3 regions of the Liquorilactobacillus nagelii DSM 13675 genome follow, and region 1 is predicted to be linked to each of the others. Evidence: predicted binding sites of a transcription regulator. Region 1 holds the regulator's gene; each other region holds the start of a gene.
The links. Region 1 encodes Rex, which represses fermentation and respiration genes when NADH is low (regulators of the CRP and FNR family bind a similar motif). Its sites were predicted from a motif close to TTGTGAANTANTTCACAA; they were not measured.

Region 1 (7,532 bases):
GGAGGATTCAAAGAAGCTGACCGGATTAATCGGAGAGGTCAAAGTAGTGCCCGTTACATTATGTTTGAAGTGATCAGATCCATGCTTAGAAATCAAGCACGTATTGATAATCACATTGTGGATTACTACTATAAGCTAAAGAAAGGACCACATCCTAAACCGGACATGGTTGCCATGATTGCTTGTGTGAATAGGCTTGATAGGACGATTATGAATTTGGTCCGCACAAACCAAATTTATAATTACGCGAGAACCTCCCATTAAGCTGACTATTTAAATACTAGTACAGTTGATATTTATGACAGCTTTTTTCTGTCAAAAAGCTATCACTGTTTAGCGTACTCTTTTTTAAATGAGTTGATACTTGACATCATATTAGAAATCGTATTGGTGAAGCCATGAAGTCCTCTGAATAGGGGGCTTCTTTATTTTACAATTAAAAGAGTTCTGGCATAAAAATGATCCATGTTTTTGAATCCGTAACAGATCCGTTTAAGTGCTTTGATTTTACGATTGATTCCTTCGATAGGTCCATTGGAAAGTGATGATTCACAGCTATTTGAAATATATTTTAGATTTTTCTTTAGGGTTGTAATTGAAGTATCCATTGGAGATTGTTGTTTTTGGTAATTAGTTAAAACTTGTCTGAGCTTTTTTGAATCTTGTTTTTTAATTGCTTCTTGGATTTGATGAGCTGTTTCATAGGTGTATTTAAGCTTTGAATTAGTACTAAGCCCTAAATCAATCAGGTTCTGTTGCGTCATATATTCGTTAAGCCCTCTGAAGTATTGTGTTTTTGAACGATTGATTTTTTCAGTATCTTGATGAAACAAACGCCAATTGATTTTTAAAGCTTTGTAAATCCGACTATGCTTATCGCTTTGTTGCTTTAAAATTGTAACCCTAAGCTGATCGAAAGCCCGATTTACCAATTGAACAATGTGAAAGCGATCAATAATGATTTTAGCATGCGGGAAAAGTCGTCTGATGAAAAGCTGGTAATTGGCATTTAAATCAATGACAACCGATTTGACAGCTGAACGTTCCTCTAGAGAATAGCGATTTTCAAAGTAAGCACAAATATTTTTAGACAAGCGGTCATCAAGAATTGAGATCAAATTGTGTTTTTTGGCATCGATGGCAATAAATGAATACGATCTGGCAACTGATTTGAATTCGTCAAAACAAAGATGTTCAGGAAGTTTGGCTAGGCGCTGAGGTCTTTGAAAATCATGATATAAAATCCGTGTAACTGAACTAGGAGAGATCCCGACTAGTTTGGCAATCGTCGTAACAGGGAGTGATTGTTTGGCTAATTTAACAACAGCAGATTTGAGACCTCTGGTAAGAGAATGATTCTTTTCAACGATTGGAGTGTTGGCACCACAAGTAGTCTGACAAGATTTACAAAAATAACGTTGTTTTCGCAGATACAATAAAATCATTGGGCCATTGAGTGTCGGCAAACGGAGTTTTGTCAAAGTAGTACCATTTTTAATCAGCGATGCAAAACCACAGTGAAGGCAATGAGAAAGTTGATAGCTAAGGCGAGCATAGATCGCCTTGAAATGATAAATAACGCCAGATCTAACCGTTCTAAGGTCCTCAACTTTAAAAAAATTGATATTTGAGTCTTTTATTTCGAGTAAGCGTGCGATAAAATTTAATTGGGACATGGTTTTTCCTTCTTTCGATTGGGTTTAGTCACTTAAATCGTATCATAGGATGCCATGTCCTTTAACGTATAAAATAAAAAAACTGATACTGGCTTTTATGTTCCACCAATATCAGAAAGTATAGACCCACTTAAATTAAGGTTGAGGTCGTCAATACTAGTGGAATATCAATTACGAGTTTCAAATTGGCCCAACAACACGTAGTGAACAGTTAGATTTAGGATATGGATCCTTGAGATCAAATATAGAAAATGAACGAATCTACGAAGTTGCTGCCTCAAAATATATGGAAGGTGATAAAGTACACGTTTTGGCTATTGACGTAAGTCGTGGAAAAAGTAGTTGTGCTCTTTTACACGATCATACGGTTGTTAAGAAATTTTAGATTGAGTCTGGATTGGCGAAGCTCAGGCCGATAATTACGAGCGATGTGCCAGCCATGGCAGTATTTGAAACAACTGGTATTTATTCTAGAGTTCTGACTCGCTTTTTCATTGATGAAGGAATGAATTACCTTGAAATAAATCTTTTGGAGTCATCAATTCGCATGGCAGGGTTGAGAAGACAGAAAACGGACCGTTCAGATACTGTTAAATTAGCGCTCTTGGAAATTGATCAGAAGTCAGCTGAAGTAATAGTAGTGGGTTGACCGTAATAATCTCAATCAGGCTAATGCATAAGGATCTCGATGGTGTGTTCCAAGTTCTAACCCTCATTTTCGAGCAAGTATTTTCAGATAGTAGCTTCAGTTTTCGACCACATCGAAGTGCTCATGATGCCATTCGGCAAGTGATTTACCTTGATTTAAAGGCTTACTTCGATACAGTCAATCATGATCTAAGGATGAAATTTATTAGTCAGTATGTTCAGGATCCATGGTTATTGAAGCTAGTTAGTGGGGTCATAAATGTTCTTGGTATACAGCCCACACAAGTGTATTGAAATACAACTACGAATGAAAAGCTGGAGAGCCTTGGACTGACAAATATGTCCAAAACTCTCCAGCAAATTCAGAGTGCTTAGGTTATTGAACCGCCATATACGGCGATGGTATGAGAGGTCGGATGACTCGCCTTCTGCTAATTGACTGGTTAATAGTTTTTTTCAGCATCTTTTCTTTATTATTCAAACTTTTCGAGTTTAGCAGCCGTGGTTTCCCACTCTGTTTCAGTTTGTTGTTGTTGTTGTTGATTCTCAGTTAATTGTTCTTGCAGTTGTTTGATTTTGGTTGGATCAGTATAGTTTTCAGGTGCTGACATTGCCTGTTGAATCGAGTTAGCGATAACATCTAAGTCTTCTAGTTGCTTTTCAAGCTTCGCAACGTCACGTTCTAATTTTCTCTTTTCTCGCTGCAGTTTTTTGTTTTGCTGATAATTAGTTGCAGATGTTGAAGTTTGAGAGCTTTTCTTCGCTAGGTTTTGAGACTCATCTGCTTTTATTTCTTCAGCTAGTAAATGCTGCTCGGCTTTTTTGGTTAGGTAATAATCATAATCGCCTAAGAATAGTTGACTTCCTTGTTCACTAAGTTCAATAACCTGAGAGGCAACTTTGTTGATAAAGTATCGATCATGAGAAACAAATAGAACTGTACCATCAAATTTAAGTAATGCTTGTTCAAGGACTTCTTTGCTTTCAATGTCTAAGTGGTTTGTTGGCTCGTCAAACAAAATAAAATTATGGTGGTTCAGAGCAAGCTTAGTTAACAACAAACGAGCTTTTTCACCGCCAGACAGCTGGCTAACAATCTTAGCAACATCGGAACCGCGAAATAAAAAGCTTCCCAAAATCGAGCGAATGTCTTTTTCTGGCATGGTCGGATGATCATCCCAGACCTCATTTAAAACACTTTTGTTAGGAGTTAGGTTATGTAATTCTTGATCATAATAACCAACATCAACTTGTGCTCCAAATTGACTGCTCCCAGAAATAAATGGAATTTTCCCTAGAATACTTTTTAGAAAAGTCGATTTTCCGATCCCATTAGGACCGACAATTGCCATAATTTGGTTTCGTCGAAGCTCAATATTAATCGGGCCAGCAATTGCGTGATTTTGGTAACCAATATAAGCCTCATTGACATTCAAGACGATATTGCCACTTGGGTGTTCAGCAGTAAAAGCAAAGTGTGGCCCTTGTTGTTGACCTTGAGGCTTATCTAGACGCTCAATTTTTTCTAATTGTTTACGACGACTTTGGGCGCGTTTAGTGGTTGAAGCTCGGACGATATTTTTTTTGACGAAATCTTCTAATTTGTCAATTTTCTCTTGTTGCTTTTCATAGGCTTTTTGCTGCAGCTGTAAGCGCAATTGCTTTTTTTTGATATAAGCCGAATAGTTTCCGCTATAATGGATAGCAGCCGTTGGAGTTAATTCATAGACATCTTGCGCAATTTTATCAAGAAAATAGCGATCATGAGAAACTAGCAATAAAGCGCCAGTATATCCTTGAAGATAATTTTCCAACCAATTGAGTGTCTCAATATCCAGATGGTTGGTTGGTTCATCGAGAATTAGCAAGTCTCTTTTTTCCAATAAAAGCTTTGCTAAAGCCAATCGAGTTTTTTGCCCGCCAGAAAGGCTATTAATTTTTTGCTGATAATCTTTTTCATCAAATTTAAATCCATGTAAGACTGAACGAATTTCTGCTTGATAGCCATAGCCGTTATTTTCCTTAAAATCGTGTTGCATTTGATCGTATTGTGCCAACAAACGTTGATATTCTTTTGAATTAACTTTCTGTGAATCACTAGCGATTTTGTTTTCAAGTTGGTGAATCTTTTCTTCCATTTTTCGTAAGGGCTCAAAAACAGTTAACATTTCTTCATAAATTGTGTTAGCTGAGACTAAACCGGTATCTTGAGCAAGATAACCAATTGTCAAATTTTTTGCGCGCGTTATTTGGCCTTGATCCGCTGGTTGTTGGTCCATTATTATTTTTAATAAAGTTGATTTGCCAACACCATTTCGGCCAACCAAGGCAATTCGTGAATTTTCTTGGATGTCTAAATCAATATTTTTAAAAAGGACATCTGCTCCAAACAGTCGAGCAACGTGTTGGACTTGTAGTAAAATCAATTAAATCACTTCCTCAGAGTAATTTGTGAAGCTGGTTTCTAAAAGCTTGTGAATTATTAAAAAAAGCTAGTCTTCTGATTGCATACGAAACAAAATTAGTGTAGCATAGTTAAGGAAAAAATAAACAATACTTTGTTTTGTAAATTGTGAAAAATGGTGGTTGAGCTTTTTTATTTAACAAGACAGTTGTTAAATTTATCAAAAAAATCATTAATCTCTTGAAAGGAGAAAAATTATGGCAAGTAATAAAATTCCACATGCAACGGCTAAACGATTGCCGATTTATTATCGTTACCTGCATTTTTTGTCAGATGCGGGTAAACAGCGTGTATCTTCAACCGAATTAGCTGATGCAGTTAAGGTTGATTCTGCAACAATTCGGCGCGACTTTTCGTATTTTGGTGCTCTTGGAAAGCGGGGCTATGGGTACGATGTTGAAAGTCTGTTGGCCTTTTTTCGGAAAACTTTAAAGCAAGATAAGTTAACCAATGTAGCTCTAATTGGCGTTGGCAATTTGGGTCATGCATTGTTAAATTATAATTTTCACCAGAGCAACAATGTGCGTATCAGTGCAGCTTTCGACATCAATGAAGATATCACTGGTACAATTCAAAGCGGCGTTCCAGTTTATCATATGGATGATATGAAAGAACAGCTTACGGTTCAGCAAATTGAAATTGTTATTTTGACAGTACCAGCACCAGTTGCTCAAGAAGCTACTAATGAGTTGGTAGAAGTTGGTGTTAAGGGAATTTTGAATTTTACGCCATTAAGAATTACAGTTCCAAGTACTGTTCGTGTTCAAAATGTTGATCTAACCAATGAATTGCAGACCTTAATTTATTTCTTAGATAAATTTGGCTCACATAAGGAAAATGATGCCTAATTAGTCAAAGCAGCCGCAAGTGAGCGGACTGCTTTTTTATTTGAAACTAAGCATGACAATTATTAAGTTCATCACCATGTGAGCAATCATCGAAGTTTGTACTCGACCACTTTTGGCATAAATCCAGCATAACATTCCACCAATAGCTGCATAAGTAAGAAAATGACCATCAGCATGGACAATACTAAAAAGCAGGCATGAGATAATACCAGCTATAAAAGGACTGGTGAGGGTCACTAAATTACCAAAAAGCACTTTACGAAATACTAATTCTTCCATAATTGGAGCAGCAATGAGCACATATAATAAATAAATCGGGTAATGTTTGATAATAGCTAGCATAGCAGCTGTGTTTTGTGAAGCATCAGTTTGGTGCAGAATTAAGTTTTCTAACCAAAAACAAAGTTGTTGAGTGGCTAAAAGAAGAACGGCTCCACCAAAACCTAAGATTAAGTTTTGCTGCTGCGAAACTGATTTTTTTTCTAACCAATTTTGATAAGTTGCAAATTGCCGATTGATAAAATACATTGCAATGCTTCCCGTTACACCGATAATAGTTAATAAATAGTAAAGGCTGGAACTAGTTCTAAAGTAATGATCGATAATTGTTGAGCAGATTGAAACGATTAGGTAGCTAATTAATAGCCACATGGAATTTTTTTTCAACGCCATTAAACGGCCCTCCTTAGCTGAATTACTTTGGTCATTATACCATAATTTAGCAGTTGCAATGTTCGAGTGATAAATCACTTGCAATTAAAGCACAAATTGATTATAGTAATAACTGTGGTTAGCACTTAGAGATACTGAGTGCTAAAACATAACTAATATTGGAGGGATACAGAGTGCTTAAACCTTTAGGAGATCGCGTTATTTTAGAAGTTCAAAAAGATGAGGAAAAGACAGTCGGTGGAATTGTCCTAGCAAGTAATGCTCAGGAAAAACCACAAACTGGCAAAATTGTTGCAGTAGGCGATGGTCGTGTACTGGATAACGGAGAAAAGGTAGCTTTGTCGGTTAAGCCAAATGATTTGGTTATCTTTGACAAATATGCAGGCACTGAAGTTAAATATGAAAGTAAGCAATATTTGGTTGTGCACGAAAAGGATATTGTTGCTATCGTTGAATAGTTTAATTTTAATATGATTCAAAAAATTGTTTTTATTTAAATTTTGATGATGAGGTGAATTTTTAATGGCAAAAGAAGTTAAATTTTCTGAAGATGCACGGACAAAATTACTTGCTGGGGTTGATAAACTAGCTAATACCGTTAAATCAACTTTAGGACCAAAAGGAAGAAATGTTGTTTTAGAGCAATCATATGGTTCTCCAACAATTACTAACGATGGTGTCACAATTGCTAAAGCAGTTGAATTAGCAGATCATTTTGAAAATATGGGCGCAAAATTAGTTTCTGAAGTAGCATCAAAGACTAATGACGTTGCAGGTGATGGAACTACAACCGCTACAGTTTTGGCACAGGCAATTGTGACAGAAGGAATGAAAAATGTTACAGCTGGTGCTAATCCAGTTGGCATTCGTCGGGGAATTGAATTGGCTACTAAAAAAGCGGTTGATGCATTACGCGAAATGTCACATAAAGTTGAATCAAAAAGTGATATTGCACAAATTGCATCAATTTCTTCTGCGAATGAGGAAGTTGGCAAGTTAATTGCTGATGCAATGGAAAAAGTTGGTAATGATGGAGTTATTACAATTGAAGAATCAAAAGGTATTGATACTTCATTAGATGTTGTTGAAGGAATGCAGTTTGATCGTGGCTATTTATCACAGTACATGGTAACTGATAATGATAAAATGGAAGCTGATCTTGACAATCCTTATGTTTTGATTACTGACAAAAAGATTTCTAACATCCAAGAAGTTCTGAATTTA
Region 2 (7,532 bases), 840 kb from region 1:
GTTGCTTGGTACAATGCTATTAGCTGATTTTGCATCATTTTGCAAAACATTGTTAATTAATTCTTTCCGGTTTAATGCAAGTGAAATTGCCAAACGCACATCTTTATTGGCTACTGGACTATTTTTACGAACATTGTATTCTAAATATTCTGTTCCAGCTAAATTTCGTTTAACCACATCTTTATTATTTGCAAGTTGCTTAATCTGATCACCAGTTAGAGTCATTAAATCTAATTTGTTTGTTTTGTACAGATTGTACGCTGTTGCTGGATCTTTAACTACTTGATATTTGATCGAACTTAATTTGACTTTCTTGCGATCCCAATACTTTGAATTTTTCTTTAACTGCCAGGTATCATTGGTTCCATTCCAACCAGTTAATACAAATGGTCCGTTATAAACCGTCTTAGCAGAGCTTGTGCCGTATTTACTGCCGTATTTTTTAGCGACTCGTTGGTCGATTGGATATAACGTTTCTCGAGCTAAAATCTTAGTAAAATAAGATTGTGGTCGATTTAACCAAATTTTCAACTGATACTTACCGGTTGCCTTAACTCCTAAAGTTGTCGGGGCCTTTTTTCCCGCAATAATTTGATCAGCGTTTTTAATGTTAGTAAAAAGGTAGGTATATTGACTAGCTGTTTTGGGATTAACGGCATGTTGCCATGAGTATACAAAATCTTTGGCTGTTACTAGATCACCATTACTCCATTTAGTATTTTTGCGAATGTTAATTGTATAAATTCTTTTATTTTTCGAAACTTTTGTCTTGATGGCTAAAGCCTTCAAGGCATTACCATTTTTATCATATTGATATAAACCCTCGCCCACGTTATCAATTTGATTAAATGATGTACGATCAGTAATTTTAGCAACATCCAGTGAAGTAATTGTATAACTGGCTGCTAAATTAATTGTCTGTTTGGTTGCTTTGGTTGTACTTTTCTGTTTATTTTTAGTACTGCTTTGCCAACCAACAACTCCAATGATCACGATAATGGCTGCAATCAGTCCACCCCAAAATATTTTGCGCCTTTTTTGATTCATTGTTGCAAATCTCCTTCATAAATAATTTTATTTTTAAGTTTCAAAATTATTTATCACTATTTTCCACCAACCTGATCCATGCCATAACGCCAGCCAGCGGCGAATTTTTTGTTGTCTCAAACAACACATAGCTAGTCACTTCTTTCCCCAAAATAAAAAGCCCCTGACTAATCTTAACTAGTCACGAGGCGATGTTTTCGCGTTACCACTCGTTTTTTAATAATCAAGTCTCCCTGATTATCCTCAAAAGGTCATTCAAAACCTGTATGCTATAACAGGCACACCTGTCTGTCGCTTATTCATCGAACTCACTACAGAAAATTATGGTAAGACCATCTTCACTGGTTCGTTACTATCCCATCTCAGCTTACTGGGATTCTCTGAAAGAAACATTAACCAGTTACTCATCTTTGACAAATTTAGCTTTATTATAGCAATCTAGTTTACAAATGTCAACACAAACTATTTCCAAATTTGGTTGGCAACATCAATTACTAATTCAATCTTGTCCCACTGTTGTTTTTCTGTCAGTTTATTACCTTCTTCAGTTGAAGCAAAACCACACTGGGTACTAAGAGCTAAATGTTCCAGTGGTACAAATTGACTGGCTTCTTCAACCCGTTTAATTAATGTCTGGGAATCTTCAAGCTCAGGGTGTTTGCTAGTGACCAGACCCAAAACCACATCTTTGCCAGCTGCAACTTTTGCTAGTGGAGCAAAATCACCTGAGCGGCTGTCATCATATTCCAAATAAAATGATTTGACATTCTCGCGAGCAAATAGATAATCAGCAATTGGAGCATATCCACCAGCTGCTGCCCAAGTAGAATGATAATTACCGCGACAGACATGAGTTGTAACTTGTAAGTCTTCTGGCAAGTCAACCAATGCAGCATTGTTTACCTTAAGATAGGCTTCAGCTAATTCATCTCGGCTAAAACCTTCCTGAATACGATTTTTCCAATAATTGTCATCAACAATCATTCCCCAAGTACAGTCATCAAATTTCACATCCCGACAACCAGCATCATATAATGCCAGCAACAGATCATGATATGCTTGACCAATATCAGCAACTAAATCTGCTTCATTCGAATAATATTTTGCAATTGCTTGCCGATTTTTCTCGCCTCGAATTAATTCAGCATACAACTGTGCTGGTGCCGGAATGCTTTGGCGATCTGAAATTTCTGGGTCATTTACAGTCAATGTATGCAAGAATTTGTAGGCTGCTAAATCTGGATGATCTGAACTAAATGCCACTTTCCCACTGACTTGAGCAGACTCTGCTCGTGTTTCTTCATCATGGAAAGTATAGCCCTGTTGTCTTTCAATCTTCTTCACACCTGAAAATCCCCAAAAAGTATCCAAATGCCACCAGCTGCGACGAAATTCTCCATCGGTTACCACTTTCAATCCGTGAGCCTTTTCTTTTGCAACTAAATCTTCAATCGCTTGATCTTCTGCTTGATGCAAATCAGCCACAGAAATTTCTCCTGCTTTAAATTTTTCACGTGCCGCTTTTAATTCTGCTGGTCGTAAAAAACTACCAACAATATCATAATGTAATTTGGTTGCTGTTGTATTAGTCATCTAAATTTCCACCTTTCAAAATTTTACCGTTAAATGTATTTCCGTTGCCCTATCTAATTTCCAAGCTTCAAATTTTACCAAAAGAAAAAGCCCCTCATCAATCCAGTATAAACCGAATCAACAAGGGGCGAACGAAACGCGGTACCACCCTTTTTCGTGTCTAATGACACCTCAACGATACTTTAATTATATCTGGGAAGTTAACGGTTCCTACCGAATACTTGGCTTGCACCAAGTATTTCTATTTCAAAGCTCATCTTCACCAGTTTGTTAGTTCCTGCTCTCAGCTTCCACAGGTTCTCTGTAAAACAACGCACCAGCTACTCTTCTTCTCAAAAGATCCAATTAATTAAAATTAGATAACAACGTTGTTTGTATTCTAATCTTATGCTATTTAATTGTCAAGCCTAAAAATTAAATTGAATTTTGCCGGCGACGACAGTAGAGCAAGTAAAGTGCATATCCAATAATTCCAAAGAGAACCGGTCCAACTAGCTCTAAAAATAAGTCCATATAATTTTGCGCAACCACAGCTGAATACATAGTTGAACCAACACCTAACAGTAATAAACAATCAACTAAAATAACTACTGCCCAACTACTACTTTTTCGATGAAATAACTCGAATGGCTTAGACAACTGCTGGTTAGCTTTAAAGAAAGGAAAAGCTGTCACCAAAAAAAGATAGGGCAAAGTTGAAGAAAGGTTGTCCATCAAAGTCAAAATATTATAAAAAGCTGTTGCTGATTTATTGCCAAAAGAAGTTAATCCAATCAAACAAGCTACGATCAATGCTTGCCACCACATAGCATTAGCCGGCATATTATAGCGATTTAGTTTTGGCAAAGCTTTCGGCCATAATTTTTTGGGCGTGCCCAAAATGAATGATTTGATTGGCATATAAACTATTACAAAAAAAGAGCCTAGATAACTCAAAAGCATGGCTAACGAACCAAAACGTGCAAAGAAAAAGCTAAGACTTTGAGTAGCTTTAGGTGTTAAATTAAACTGATGACCCAATTGATAGCCTAAATTACTCATTAAAACGTAAGTAGTATTTCCAAGATTTACCCCAGAACGATGAAAGACTTCTTGCCAATTAGCAGAAGCTCCCCAAAGAAATATTATCACTGCATATGCAGAACTAATTAACAAAGCACCTAAACCTAAAGCAAGTGGAAAATTCTTTTTGGCATTTTTCATTTGATCAGATACACCACCAATTGCTTCAATCCCAGCATATGCATAAACCGCAAAGATTAAAAAAGAAATCATCTGACTGGTCGACTGATAACCGACTCGCGGTGATTTAATGAATGTTTGTGGTAATTTAACTGGTTCGGCTAAATGAAATCCATTTTTGGCAAGCAATACTAGACTGGCTAAACAAAAGAAGACAGTTAAAACGGCCGCGGCAATTCCTCCAATTGCTGCTAAATGAGCCACTTTTTTTAGTCCTCGGGTGGCAATGGCTGTCACTAACACAAAAAATAAAATACTAATAATACCAATAAATTGTGTGGACGTTAGATTACCCAGCCGCCAACTGCCTGTTTGGTCAGAACCACTAATAGTAGTTGATAACATAATCCAAATTTTAGAAACGGTCGAGACAATTAATATGACCCACGATGCTATCCAAATAAAACCGCCAATAAAAGCCCACTTCAGGCCTAATGAATTTTCCAGCCAAGCAAAAACTCCTCCCGGCTGTTCATGCAAGGCTGCTCCAAACTCAGCAAACATAAGTGTTGAGGGTACAAAAAACAATAATGCTGCTAAGATATACCAAATAATTCCAGCATATCCCATCGTATAATATGCAATTGAGGTATTATCAAAAGCGAATGTTGAGGTAAAAATCATCAACAGGACACTTAGCAGCGTCAACTGTTTTTTCTTACTAATCGGCATCTTTTCTCTCCTAATATTTTCATGCTTATTTAACCATAATTTAATTATAGTTTCTAACTTACCATGATTAGCCAAGATGTCAATAAAAATCCGCTGAATTTAATTAGGCCAATCAAATTCAACGGAATAATTTTAATTTAAAAATTAATTCTAAGCATGCGCATGAGCTATTTTTGCTCCTGCAGCTGCAGCAACCGCGGCAATGATATCATCCAAGAAAGTATTCACATTTCCCTCACTAGGATGATCAAGTTGCTTCAATATCCCATGTTTTTCCTTATCTAGATATCCAAAATTTGTCGTTGCAATTTTGCCATAAATTCCAGAAATCCCGCCTTCTGCCAACAATTCATCAACGCCGAAAACCCCACTATCATTTTCAACAATACTTTGCAGTGGTTCTGGTAATTGGTGCTGACTTGCAAATTGATCTAAAACAATCCCCACCATTGCGTTATTTAAAACCTCACGTTTGTGTAAAACATCGATAACTGCATCACTTACTTCCTGCATCTCAAGACCGGGCACATATTGTCGTTGGATATTATAAGTAATTGAAGCAATGTCCTCTGCTTCCACCCCTTTAGATTTAAAATAATCAGTAACAAATTTATATGAAGCTTTATCAGGATATTTAAATTTTGGATCGTTCATTATAAAGACTCCTTTCGATTATAATTACATTTCTTATTCTAGAGTAAAATCACTTTTTCTTCAAAAATCATCGTTTTTAAATTTCAATCAAAAATTAAATTTTAATTAAATATCTGGTTTTTAGTTCAAAATTTCACATTATTATTTTTTAAAACCCTTGTGATAATTAAAACAATTTTTTGAAATTATAATAAATTATTGAAATTTTCAATTATTTATTACAGAACTGATTTGTGCAGTTTTTCGCTAATTTTCAGCTGTAATTTTTTACTTAACTAAATTCGCATTATACTTCACATTTTTAATGAAAGCCTTTTAAAAATAAAGCTTGCAATCTTTTTATTTTGTTTTAAGATAATAATTAATTGATAACGTTATCAGTAATAACTAATTTAAAAATCAGGAGTTGTTACTAATGAAAAAAATTAAAGCTGCCGTACTTTCCGGCACCGACAAAGATTTTGAAATTAAAACACTGCAAATTACCGAAGAATTAGCTCCACACGATGTCCGTGTCCATATGGTAGCTAGTGGAATTTGTCATACCGACGAAGCCGTCCGCAATGGTCAAGGTGGCCAATTCCCTTTTCCTGCTGTTTTAGGCCATGAAGGTGCTGGAATTGTTACCGAAGTTGGTCGAGCGGTTCGTTCTACCAAACCCGGTGATCATGTCGTTCTTTGTTATGATTATGATGGCTACTGTAAAAATTGTCTTAACGGACGTCCTGCGGCTTGTGTAAATTGGAATCGCTTAAATATGGAAGGAACTCGAATCGATGATTCTGTACCTTTTTTCACTGAAGATGGGACTCCGGTTAAAATGCTCTTTAATCAGTCATCCTTTGCTAGCGAAACGATTGTTGACGATCGAAATGTAACCGTTATCGATAAAAAAATTGACTTGCGTAAAGTTGGACCCTTAGGCTGTGGCTTCGTAACTGGCTCAGGTACAGTCTTCAATGGCCTAAAACCCGAAGTTGGTTCATCGTTAGTAATTTTTGGCACTGGAGCTGTCGGTTTAGGTGCGTTAATGGCGGCTAAGATTACTGGTTGTTCAAAAGTTATCTGTGTTGATATTGTTCCTAAACGACTGGAACTTGCTGAAAGTCTTGGTGCTGACTTTGTCATTAATAGTAAAGAAAGTGACCCAGTAGCAGAAATTCGCAAAATAACTGATGGTGGTGCAAATTATGTTATTGATACTACTGGAATAACTCCGGTCATGCAGCAAGCCTTTGAAGCCCTAGCATCTGGTGGGGTTTTTGCTCCACTAGCTGTGACGCGTCACGAATTCAAAATTGATCATCCCTTTGCTGATTTGACCTCATATGAAAAAACCGTTAAAGGAGTCTTAATGGGGGAAGCTGTTCCACAAAAAGCTATTCCTGAATTAATTGAATTTTGGCAAGCCGGCAAATTTCCCTTTGATCGTTTGGAAAAATTTTATTCAATTGAACAGATTAACGAAGCAAACCAAGCCTCCATCTCAGGTGAGGTAATCAAACCGGTTCTGATTATTGACCCTGACTACCAACCAGCTTGATTTTTCAAACTATCCACTAGCATTTAAACGCTTAATACTTCCAGAAAAAATAAACTTTCAAGGCTTAGACCCTGAAAGTTTATTTAACTTGCTTTGGATTATATGCTGAATAGTTTTAGAAATCCTTATCTCAAAGCTTTTTTACCGAATCTACCATCACTAGAAATCATAATAAAAATGAACATTTTGCTTTTCGGCTTGAGAAGAATGATCATATACTTTTGTATCAAGCCCGCCGATGATAAAACCGTACTTCAGATAAAAAAGGCATGCTCCCAGATTGTTATTTTGTGCAATCACCCAAAAGCCCAAATATTTTTGAGCCTCGGCTAATTTTTTTGCTTTATTTAATAATAACTTTGCAACGCCCCTTCGACGATATTTCTTACTTACTTTCAAGTCGGCGAGGTATAAATACTTAGTCCGCTGGTCTTGAAAAATTGCCAAGCCAATTGGTTGATTATTGTCAAAAGCACCCAAAGCGAAGCCGGTATTGTTTACATCTTTTAATGAATAATTTTCATCAGGGAAAGTTTGCCGGCGCACTTTAGCTTGCGAATACCTTTTTATATCATAGCTCCAACAATCACTATTTCTTTTAACAACTAATTCACCTGAAATAGCAAAAGGATTATTGGACAGCAACAGCCCCTCTTCATTATCCTTGGTTATGATTTTTATATCCATCACAAACTCCTTCAAGAAAACCTCTTCAACAGTTGAGTCTTAGCCGTTACTTCCAACTTTGAAAAACTAAATTAATCGAATCAATAAAATTGGC
Region 3 (7,532 bases), 180 kb from region 1:
GGTATAGTGAACCGCTGGGGCGATATGAATTGCCAGAAATGGTCCGACCGAAATATCACGATCCATTCCTGTTGAACGCTCAAAGTCGTCATCATGTTGTTGAGCAACTTGTTGATTCCAAGTCGCGATTGTCGCTGCTAATTTTTCAGCCGGGACTTCAATTTCCGATGCTAATTCAGCTAATGTTTCACCATGCTTTACCAAACCAATCTGATCATAAAAATCTACCGCTTTAACATGCTCACGAATTCTTGAATCTAAAATTAAATACGCACTTTTGGTCGGTAATTGATTAATTGCTTCTGTCACATTTTTTCGAGTATCCAATTCATTAACAAACCGCTGCCCGTTAGCTGTAACTAAAATAGCTCCCTCACCACGAACTGCTTCGCCAATTAAGTAAGCATGATCTGTATCCTGCTGAACGGTAGGATGGACTTGAACTTGATCCATATCAACCAGCCCACTTCCCGCTGCTTGTGCTAATAAAATACCATCACCAGTTGCTCCAGGTTGATTAGTTGTTTGATAGTCAGCCAAATCTGGTCGAAATTTTTGCAATAATTTATGACTAGCGCCAAAACCACCAGTTGCTAAAATTACCGCTGAAGCAGTCAACTTCTTTTTGGAACCATCTGGTAACGTAACCAGTGCTCCCTTGACTGTTGTATCAGCTGCTTGTAGTAACTGATCAACATGGACATTAGTGAATAATGGAATCTGCTGTTCAGCAACTTTCTTCAATAAGCCAGTGACCAAGAAACCACCAATTGGTGCCATACTGCTTGGACGATGAGTTCGTTTCAATTTCATTCCACCGGTAATTGTTAAATCATCCAGTACGATCCCTTCTGTTGCCAACCAATTAATTGATAAAGCGGCATGCGAAGTAAAATACTGTAATAATTCCGGATTGCTTAATCTACCACCACCACGGTAAGTATCTTGATAAAATTCCTGATAACTGTCAATAATTCCATGCTGTAATTGTGCATTAGTTTCAGCTGCATTCATTCCTGAAGAAGCTCGAGTTGTGTTGCCGCCGATTTTAGCCATTTTTTCTAAAATTGCAACTTTTGCTCCAAGTTCTTTAGCTTGCAAAGCTGCGGTTAGACCTGTTCCACCAGAACCAATTACTAATAGATCATATTGATCTGCTAATTCTTTCAATGAAGTCGGCTGAAAAATAAATTTTTTAGTCATCGCGTAATTCTCCTTACTATTGAAGTCCATTTAGTCAATATTAGTCATTTTTAAAGGATCAACCCATTCATCGAACTGGTCAGCAGTAACTTTCCCTGATTTGATTGCTGCTTCTTTTAAAGTAGTTCCAGCCTGATCAGCTGACTGAGCAATTTTGGCGCTATCATGATAACCAATATGCGGTGACAAAGCTGTAACTGTCATTAAGGAATTATCAACCAGTTCCTCCATGCGTGTAGCATTGACAGTTAAACCATGAATCATTTTATCTGCAAAACCTGTCATCGTTCCAGCTAACAAATCAGCTGATTCCAAGAAAGCATCAATTAGAACTGGTTTGTAAACATTCATTTCAAAATTTCCTTGGGAAGAGGCCAAGTCAACAACAACATCATTTCCCATTACCCGAACTGCTGCCATAGTAATTGCTTCGGCTTGGGTCGGATTGACTTTTCCGGGCATAATTGATGAGCCTGGTTCATTGGCTGGAATATTTAATTCATCATAACCCGCTCGTGGACCACTCGCTAAGAAACGAACGTCATTGGCAATTTTCATCAAATCAGCTGCTAAGGTTTTAAACGCACCATGAACAACATTCAAACCTGAATGAGCTGCTAAACCAGCAAATTTATTTGTCTTAGCTGTAAATTGCATTCCATAAACCTGACTCATCTTCTCTGCAATATCATCAGCAAAATGCGGGGCAGCATTTAATCCAGTGCCAACCGCAGTGCCACCCATGGCCAATTCGAACAAAGTTCCTTCCAACTGCTCTAAATATTGTAAATCATGTTCCAACATGCTGACCCAACCGCTAACTTCTTGACCAAATGTTAATGGTGTAGCATCCTGCAAATGTGTCCGACCAATTTTGACAGTCCGCCAATACTTATTCTGCTTAACTTTTAATTCTGCAATCAAATGTTCTGCTGCTTTTTTCACAGCAGCTACAGCTTCACTGGCCGTGATATTCATCGCTGTTGGAAAAATGTCATTTGAACTTTGTCCACGATTAACATCATCATTTGGCAAAATTTCAATTTGATTGTTAATTTGAGCAGCCTTGTTAGCAACTACTTCATTAACATTCATATTCGTTTGTGTACCCGAACCAGTTTGATAAACTTTTAACGGAAAGTCTTGCCTTAATTCGTTGTCTGATAAAGCCAATAACTGATCAATTGCTTTAGTAATTAATTCACTTTTAACTTGATCAAAATTGCCTTCAGCCAAGTTCGCCTGGGCAGCAGCTTTTTTTAATTGCAATAAAGCCTTAATTAATGGCAAAGGCATATAATTTCCAGTAGGAAAATTATTGCGGCTACGCTCTGTTTGTGGTCCCCATAAAGCAGTTGCTGGAATCTTAACTTCTCCCAAGGTATCTGATTCAATGCGAAAATCTTTTGCTGTCATTTCATGCCCTCCTAAGTTATCCTTATCCAATAAACTATTGTTAAAAAAATCACAATCAATTACAATCAAATAATATGCTGAAAAGCAGATTATAGTCAAATTCCACCATGATTATTAATTTATTTTATAATATCATTGAAAAAAGCTTTAAATCAATGATTATCGTGCTTGTATCTTTAGAAAACAAGTCTAAAAATTTAGCAGCAGAATAAAATTTATTTTATTTTTTTTCGTTGCATGCTAAAATAAGTTATAAAATTCACATATAATTGAGGTTAAGTACATGCTTAAATTACACGATCTCGCCTACTTTTGCAGTTTATATCGCTTGAAAACTTTTACTGCAGTCGCTAAAGCATTTAACGTTGAACAACCCACGGTTACTTTAGCCATAAAACGTTTAGAGACCAGTTTACAAGCCACTTTAGTTTTCCGAAATCGTTCTAAAGGAATCATTCAGATTACTCCTGCTGGCGAAATTCTCTACCGCCATGCTAATCGAATGCTGCAAGATGCTAACCTAGCACAAATTGAAATTAAACAATATGCTAATCATAAAATTCGTTTTGGTTTGCCACCAATTATTGGCAGTTTATATTTCCCCCAAATTGTCAATGAGGTTATTCAAACTGGCTTGTTGAAAAATCTAGAAATTGATGAAACTGGCTCACAACAGTTATTAAACGATTTACTAGGTGGTAAAATTGATATTGCTTTATTAGCAACTCTGCTACCTGTTAAAAATGACAGAATCAAGATTGATTTTCTTGGTAGCCGAAATTTCTACATTATCTCGGCAGTTGACCATTGGTTAGCAACTAAATCAACTGTTGATTTTCAGCAACTTAAAAATGAATCTTTTATTTCGCTTAATGGTAAATTTATCCACGAAGAATTATTGCGACTCTATTCTCACCAAGCACATTTCAAACCTAAGGTCGTTTTTGAAACTCAAAGCATCTCGACTTTGAAGAAACTAGTTGCTAGAAATGCCGGAATTGGACTGTTAGTAGGTGATGCCGTCAACCAACACGACCAACTTTCATTAACGAAAATTGTCCCGGCTTTACCAGAAAAATTCAACATTTCCGTTGTTACGCGAAAAAATTATTTACCCGATGAATCCGAAAAAAAATTCATCGAAAAATTATTACTCCTCAAACAAAAAATGGCGTAATCTTTAAAAGATTACGTCATTTTTCAACTTGTTAACGTGTTTGCTGTGTTGAACCAGCTAGAAAATAACTTTTAACCCCAACTAAACATAATCCTATTCCAAGCCCAACTAATGCTGGAACCAACCAATCAAGTCCCACATTAGCCAGTGGTAAGTACTGATGTTGTAGATTGGTAATTGCTAAACCAAAATGACTTTGACTGACCACAGCTGGAAAAGCGGCTATCATATCAAAGAAAGCTGGCACAATCGCGAAAATTACCGTCCAAAAATAAACTTTAGGATCTCGTTTAAAAATGGTGAGTAATTGATAAAACAATTAATACCATAGCTAAAGGATAAAGGAACATCAACAAGGGCACCGACCAAGCAATGATTTGATCTAAACCAAAATTAGCCGTTAAAAATGAAGCTCCACAGCTAAGTCCCAACCAGGCATGGTAACTGACTTTTGGAAAATGCTTGTGAAAGTCTTGGGCAAAAGCAGCAACTAATCCAACTGCTGTCGTTAAACAGGTTAAAGTTAGTAAAAAAGCTAGAAAAGCTTGCCCAAAACGACCGGCGTAGAAATTTACAATTTGTGTGAAAACCACTCCACCATCTGCTGATAATTTAAACTTTCCTAGCGACATTGAACCAACTAAAATCAGTAAGACATAAATTAGCCCAATCGCTGTCATTGAAAAAAAACCTGCTCGAGCAGTTGCTAAAGCAATAGAACTAGACTTTTTCTTGCCCATCTCACGAACAGCCGATACGACTGTCACCCCAAACGCCAATCCAGCCAAAGCATCCATCCGTATTGTAGCCCTCCAAAAAGCCGTTCGTAAATGGACTGGTCAGGTACACTTTAGTTACTGGTGCAGTCGCAACTTGTCCTAATGGATTGCTAAAAGCAACTAAAAAAACTAAAAAGAGCAGTCCCCAAAAAAGCGGATTTAAAACCTTGCCAACATTTCTAAGCAAATTATTTTCTTGATAAGAAAGACAAAACGCCAGAGCAAAAAAAACAAATGAAAAAATCAATAAACCAAGATGTTCTGACGACTTGGAGAGAAAAGGTGCCATTCCAACTGTAAACAAAACTGTTGCTGTCCGCGGAGTGCCAAACAATGGTCCAATTGTAGCATGAATTAGAATCATAAATACCAAAGCAAAGACTGCTCCCAACGGCCGACCAATATCATAAACGCCTTCTGATTTTGTGATTGAAATTGCTAAAACCGAGAAAAGTGGCAACAAAACACCGGTGATTAGAAAGCCAAGTGCTGCTGGCAACCAATGTGCACCAGCCAGTTGTCCTAAATGCAACGGAAATATTAAATTTCCAGCTCCAAAAATAATCCGAATAATAGTGAGCTAATAACAAAATAACCTTTTGCGGTTAATCTTTTTTCTCCTAAATTCTGCATATTCTGACTCCTGAAATTATTTTTTAATCAAATATAATTAACCTTTTCAATATTACCCGGGAAATATCATCAAAGTCTTTGCAAAAAGAAAAGCACCCCTATAAGAACTAAAAGTTCCTACAAGGTGCTTAACAGCACTGTACCACCTTGGAATTTACAATCACATCGCTGCAACTGTCTTTCACGTGCAACCTTACTATTGTAAAATTATACGCTAACACTATAATGGGTGTTCCCAGTGTGTCTACCAAGCCTCTTCGACACAGCACTCGAAAGTGATTTTCATTTTTAACTTAGACTGCCTTCTTTCACCGAACAAGGCTCGTTGCTGAATGTTAAAACTACTTTTCTTTCTCATTGCGTTCTTTTATATTTAATCGATAAATTTAGATTAATACACATTACTTTAAATGTCGATCAGTAAATTCAAAAAATATTAGTCAAAAAAGCTAAGAAAATTGTAATAATCAATAAATCAGCTGTTCCTCCCAAGCTCAAATTATTTTGCTTGAAGTATTCTTGAGTTTGCCTATAAGCAGCTCGCCCTTTCCCCGTTTTTTGCGCTCCCAAACTAAAATAATTGCTAATTTGTTGTCGAGTGGTCTCAATAATTTTTTGATTATGATGAGCACGTTTAATTAAATTACTGTCAGCCGTATGCATAGCTAGCTGTAACAATGTATTTAGTAACCGTTGATTTAGTTCCTCAGCAGCCGAATTTGTTCTTTTTAAATACGGCAACCCCCAGTTGATAATTGTTGGAAAACCAGCTTGAACCTCGCCACGGATTCCGGTTAAACCATATTTCAGATATTGCTTTTGTCCGGCGGTTAAATTTTCCGCCGTTTTTTGAGTGAGTTTAGCAAAATCCTTTTCAACCAACTGTGAACACATTGCCTTAACAATTGTCAAGACCTCATCAACAGTAGGAAAATACCGCTGCTGGCTTGCATTAGCTGTTGCAGTCACAATAATCCCTAGAGAAAAAATTGCTCCTTTATGCGTATTAACTCCGCTCGTTGCAGCAAACATCTTTTTCTCTGCTGCCATGCCCAGGGGACGAATTTTAGTCAAAAGTTGTTGATAAGCGTTTGATTCAAAACTCCAACCGGCATCAAAACAAGCATCAAAATAGTTTTTCAAACTCAGTGAGCTATCAATAAACATAAAGGCATTCATATCCGGATGTGAATCGTGATTACTCGGATCAACCAACCCAGGTTTAGGTGTGACGGTTACTTCGTATAATAAACTTTTCACTGCAAAATTGACTATTTTTTCTCGATAATCATGTAAATCTGCTTTAGTTTCTTGAAAATCAAGCCACTTTTTCTCAATTATTTTCTGTAGTTCCGCCACAGAATGATGGCGTGAACGGGCACATTCTTTAGCTGGGCGATTGCAAAGGAGACACTGGCGGACAGGCAAATCGATGTCTTTTCTTGATATTGAACCTTTTTGAGTCAAAACATCCACATCAAATAATCTTCCCAACGAATAATTTTCTTCAAAGTCAACTGCTATTTGTTTCAAATCATATCCTGAATTTTCAATCACTAAAAAAGCTGTTACTCCAACTGGTCGACGCCAAATATACTCATCATAAACAGTGCTATTTATTTTGGATAAGTTCGATCTAAATGCCTTATAGCCAACCGTAAACAACTTATTAATTTCCGAATTATATTTAATTTCTCCAGGAATATTCAATTTAATTACAACTAAAGAAAACTTAGGATACAACTGCAGAAGTTGACGCTGGAAGGCTACTCGTTGGTCTTTATCCCGTAATACATCGTTAATCGTTTGCGACTGTCCACTAGAAAATAACATTTTGCGCCCTCCTGAATTTTATATGTTATATGTATCTAAAAAAATTGGTTATTTCGTTTTAATTCCCAATTTTTTTAGTAAAATGAACCTATCTTACGCTAGCCGCTTAGTTAATCTTTAATTTGTTTAACTTGATCAATAATACTGCCATCACGATATTCAATCAAAGCGACTACTTTATCTTGATATTCAAGTGGTTTAGGCGTTCCAACTTGTTTTTGAGCCAATTGTTGCAATTCTTCAATCGTATAAATTGGCAGCCCGGGAACTTGACTTAAAATTTTAATTAAATCGGTCCGTTTAGGATTAATTGCAATGCCGACTTCTGTGACTAAAACGTCAACTGATTCACCTGGTGTCACAATAGTCGTAACATCTGGTGTGACAGTTGCAATCCTTCCTCTAACTAGAGGAGCACAGATAATTGTTAATTTGGCCGTTGCTGCATCTTGATGCCCACCAACAGCACCGCGAATCACACCATCTGAACC

Region 2: the regulator Rex is predicted to act here: its motif matches at 5,366-5,383, upstream of G6O73_RS11720 (NAD(P)-dependent alcohol dehydrogenase).
Region 3: the regulator Rex is predicted to act here: its motif matches at 2,657-2,674, upstream of G6O73_RS06820 (class II fumarate hydratase).

What each region holds. Positions count from the first base shown of each region.
Region 1 is NZ_CP049304.1:1,509,400-1,516,931, reverse strand. Features, by position in the region: gene G6O73_RS12810 (transposase) at 1-264, shown strand, start outside; gene G6O73_RS07670 (ISL3 family transposase) at 426-1,676, opposite strand; gene G6O73_RS12805 (hypothetical protein) at 1,909-2,061, shown strand; gene G6O73_RS12800 (hypothetical protein) at 2,116-2,325, shown strand; partial or broken gene G6O73_RS07660 (group II intron reverse transcriptase/maturase) at 2,370-2,585, shown strand; gene G6O73_RS07655 (ABC-F family ATP-binding cassette domain-containing protein) at 2,798-4,750, opposite strand; gene G6O73_RS07650 (redox-sensing transcriptional repressor Rex) at 4,986-5,636, shown strand; gene G6O73_RS07645 (CPBP family intramembrane glutamic endopeptidase) at 5,673-6,308, opposite strand; gene groES (co-chaperone GroES) at 6,482-6,766, shown strand; gene groL (chaperonin GroEL) at 6,831-7,532, shown strand, end outside.
Region 2 is NZ_CP049304.1:2,354,138-2,361,669, reverse strand. Features, by position in the region: gene G6O73_RS11740 (peptide ABC transporter substrate-binding protein) at 1-1,047, opposite strand, end outside; gene G6O73_RS11735 (5-methyltetrahydropteroyltriglutamate--homocysteine S-methyltransferase) at 1,510-2,640, opposite strand; gene yjeM (glutamate/gamma-aminobutyrate family transporter YjeM) at 3,055-4,554, opposite strand; gene G6O73_RS11725 (phosphatidylglycerophosphatase A family protein) at 4,705-5,208, opposite strand; gene G6O73_RS11720 (NAD(P)-dependent alcohol dehydrogenase) at 5,624-6,751, shown strand; gene G6O73_RS11715 (GNAT family N-acetyltransferase) at 6,911-7,438, opposite strand.
Region 3 is NZ_CP049304.1:1,334,010-1,341,541, forward strand. Features, by position in the region: gene G6O73_RS06815 (flavocytochrome c) at 1-1,203, opposite strand, end outside; gene G6O73_RS06820 (class II fumarate hydratase) at 1,234-2,619, opposite strand; gene G6O73_RS06825 (LysR substrate-binding domain-containing protein) at 2,903-3,796, shown strand; partial or broken gene brnQ (branched-chain amino acid transport system II carrier protein) at 3,828-5,208, opposite strand; gene citG (triphosphoribosyl-dephospho-CoA synthase CitG) at 5,635-7,041, opposite strand; gene citF (citrate lyase subunit alpha) at 7,152-7,532, opposite strand, start outside.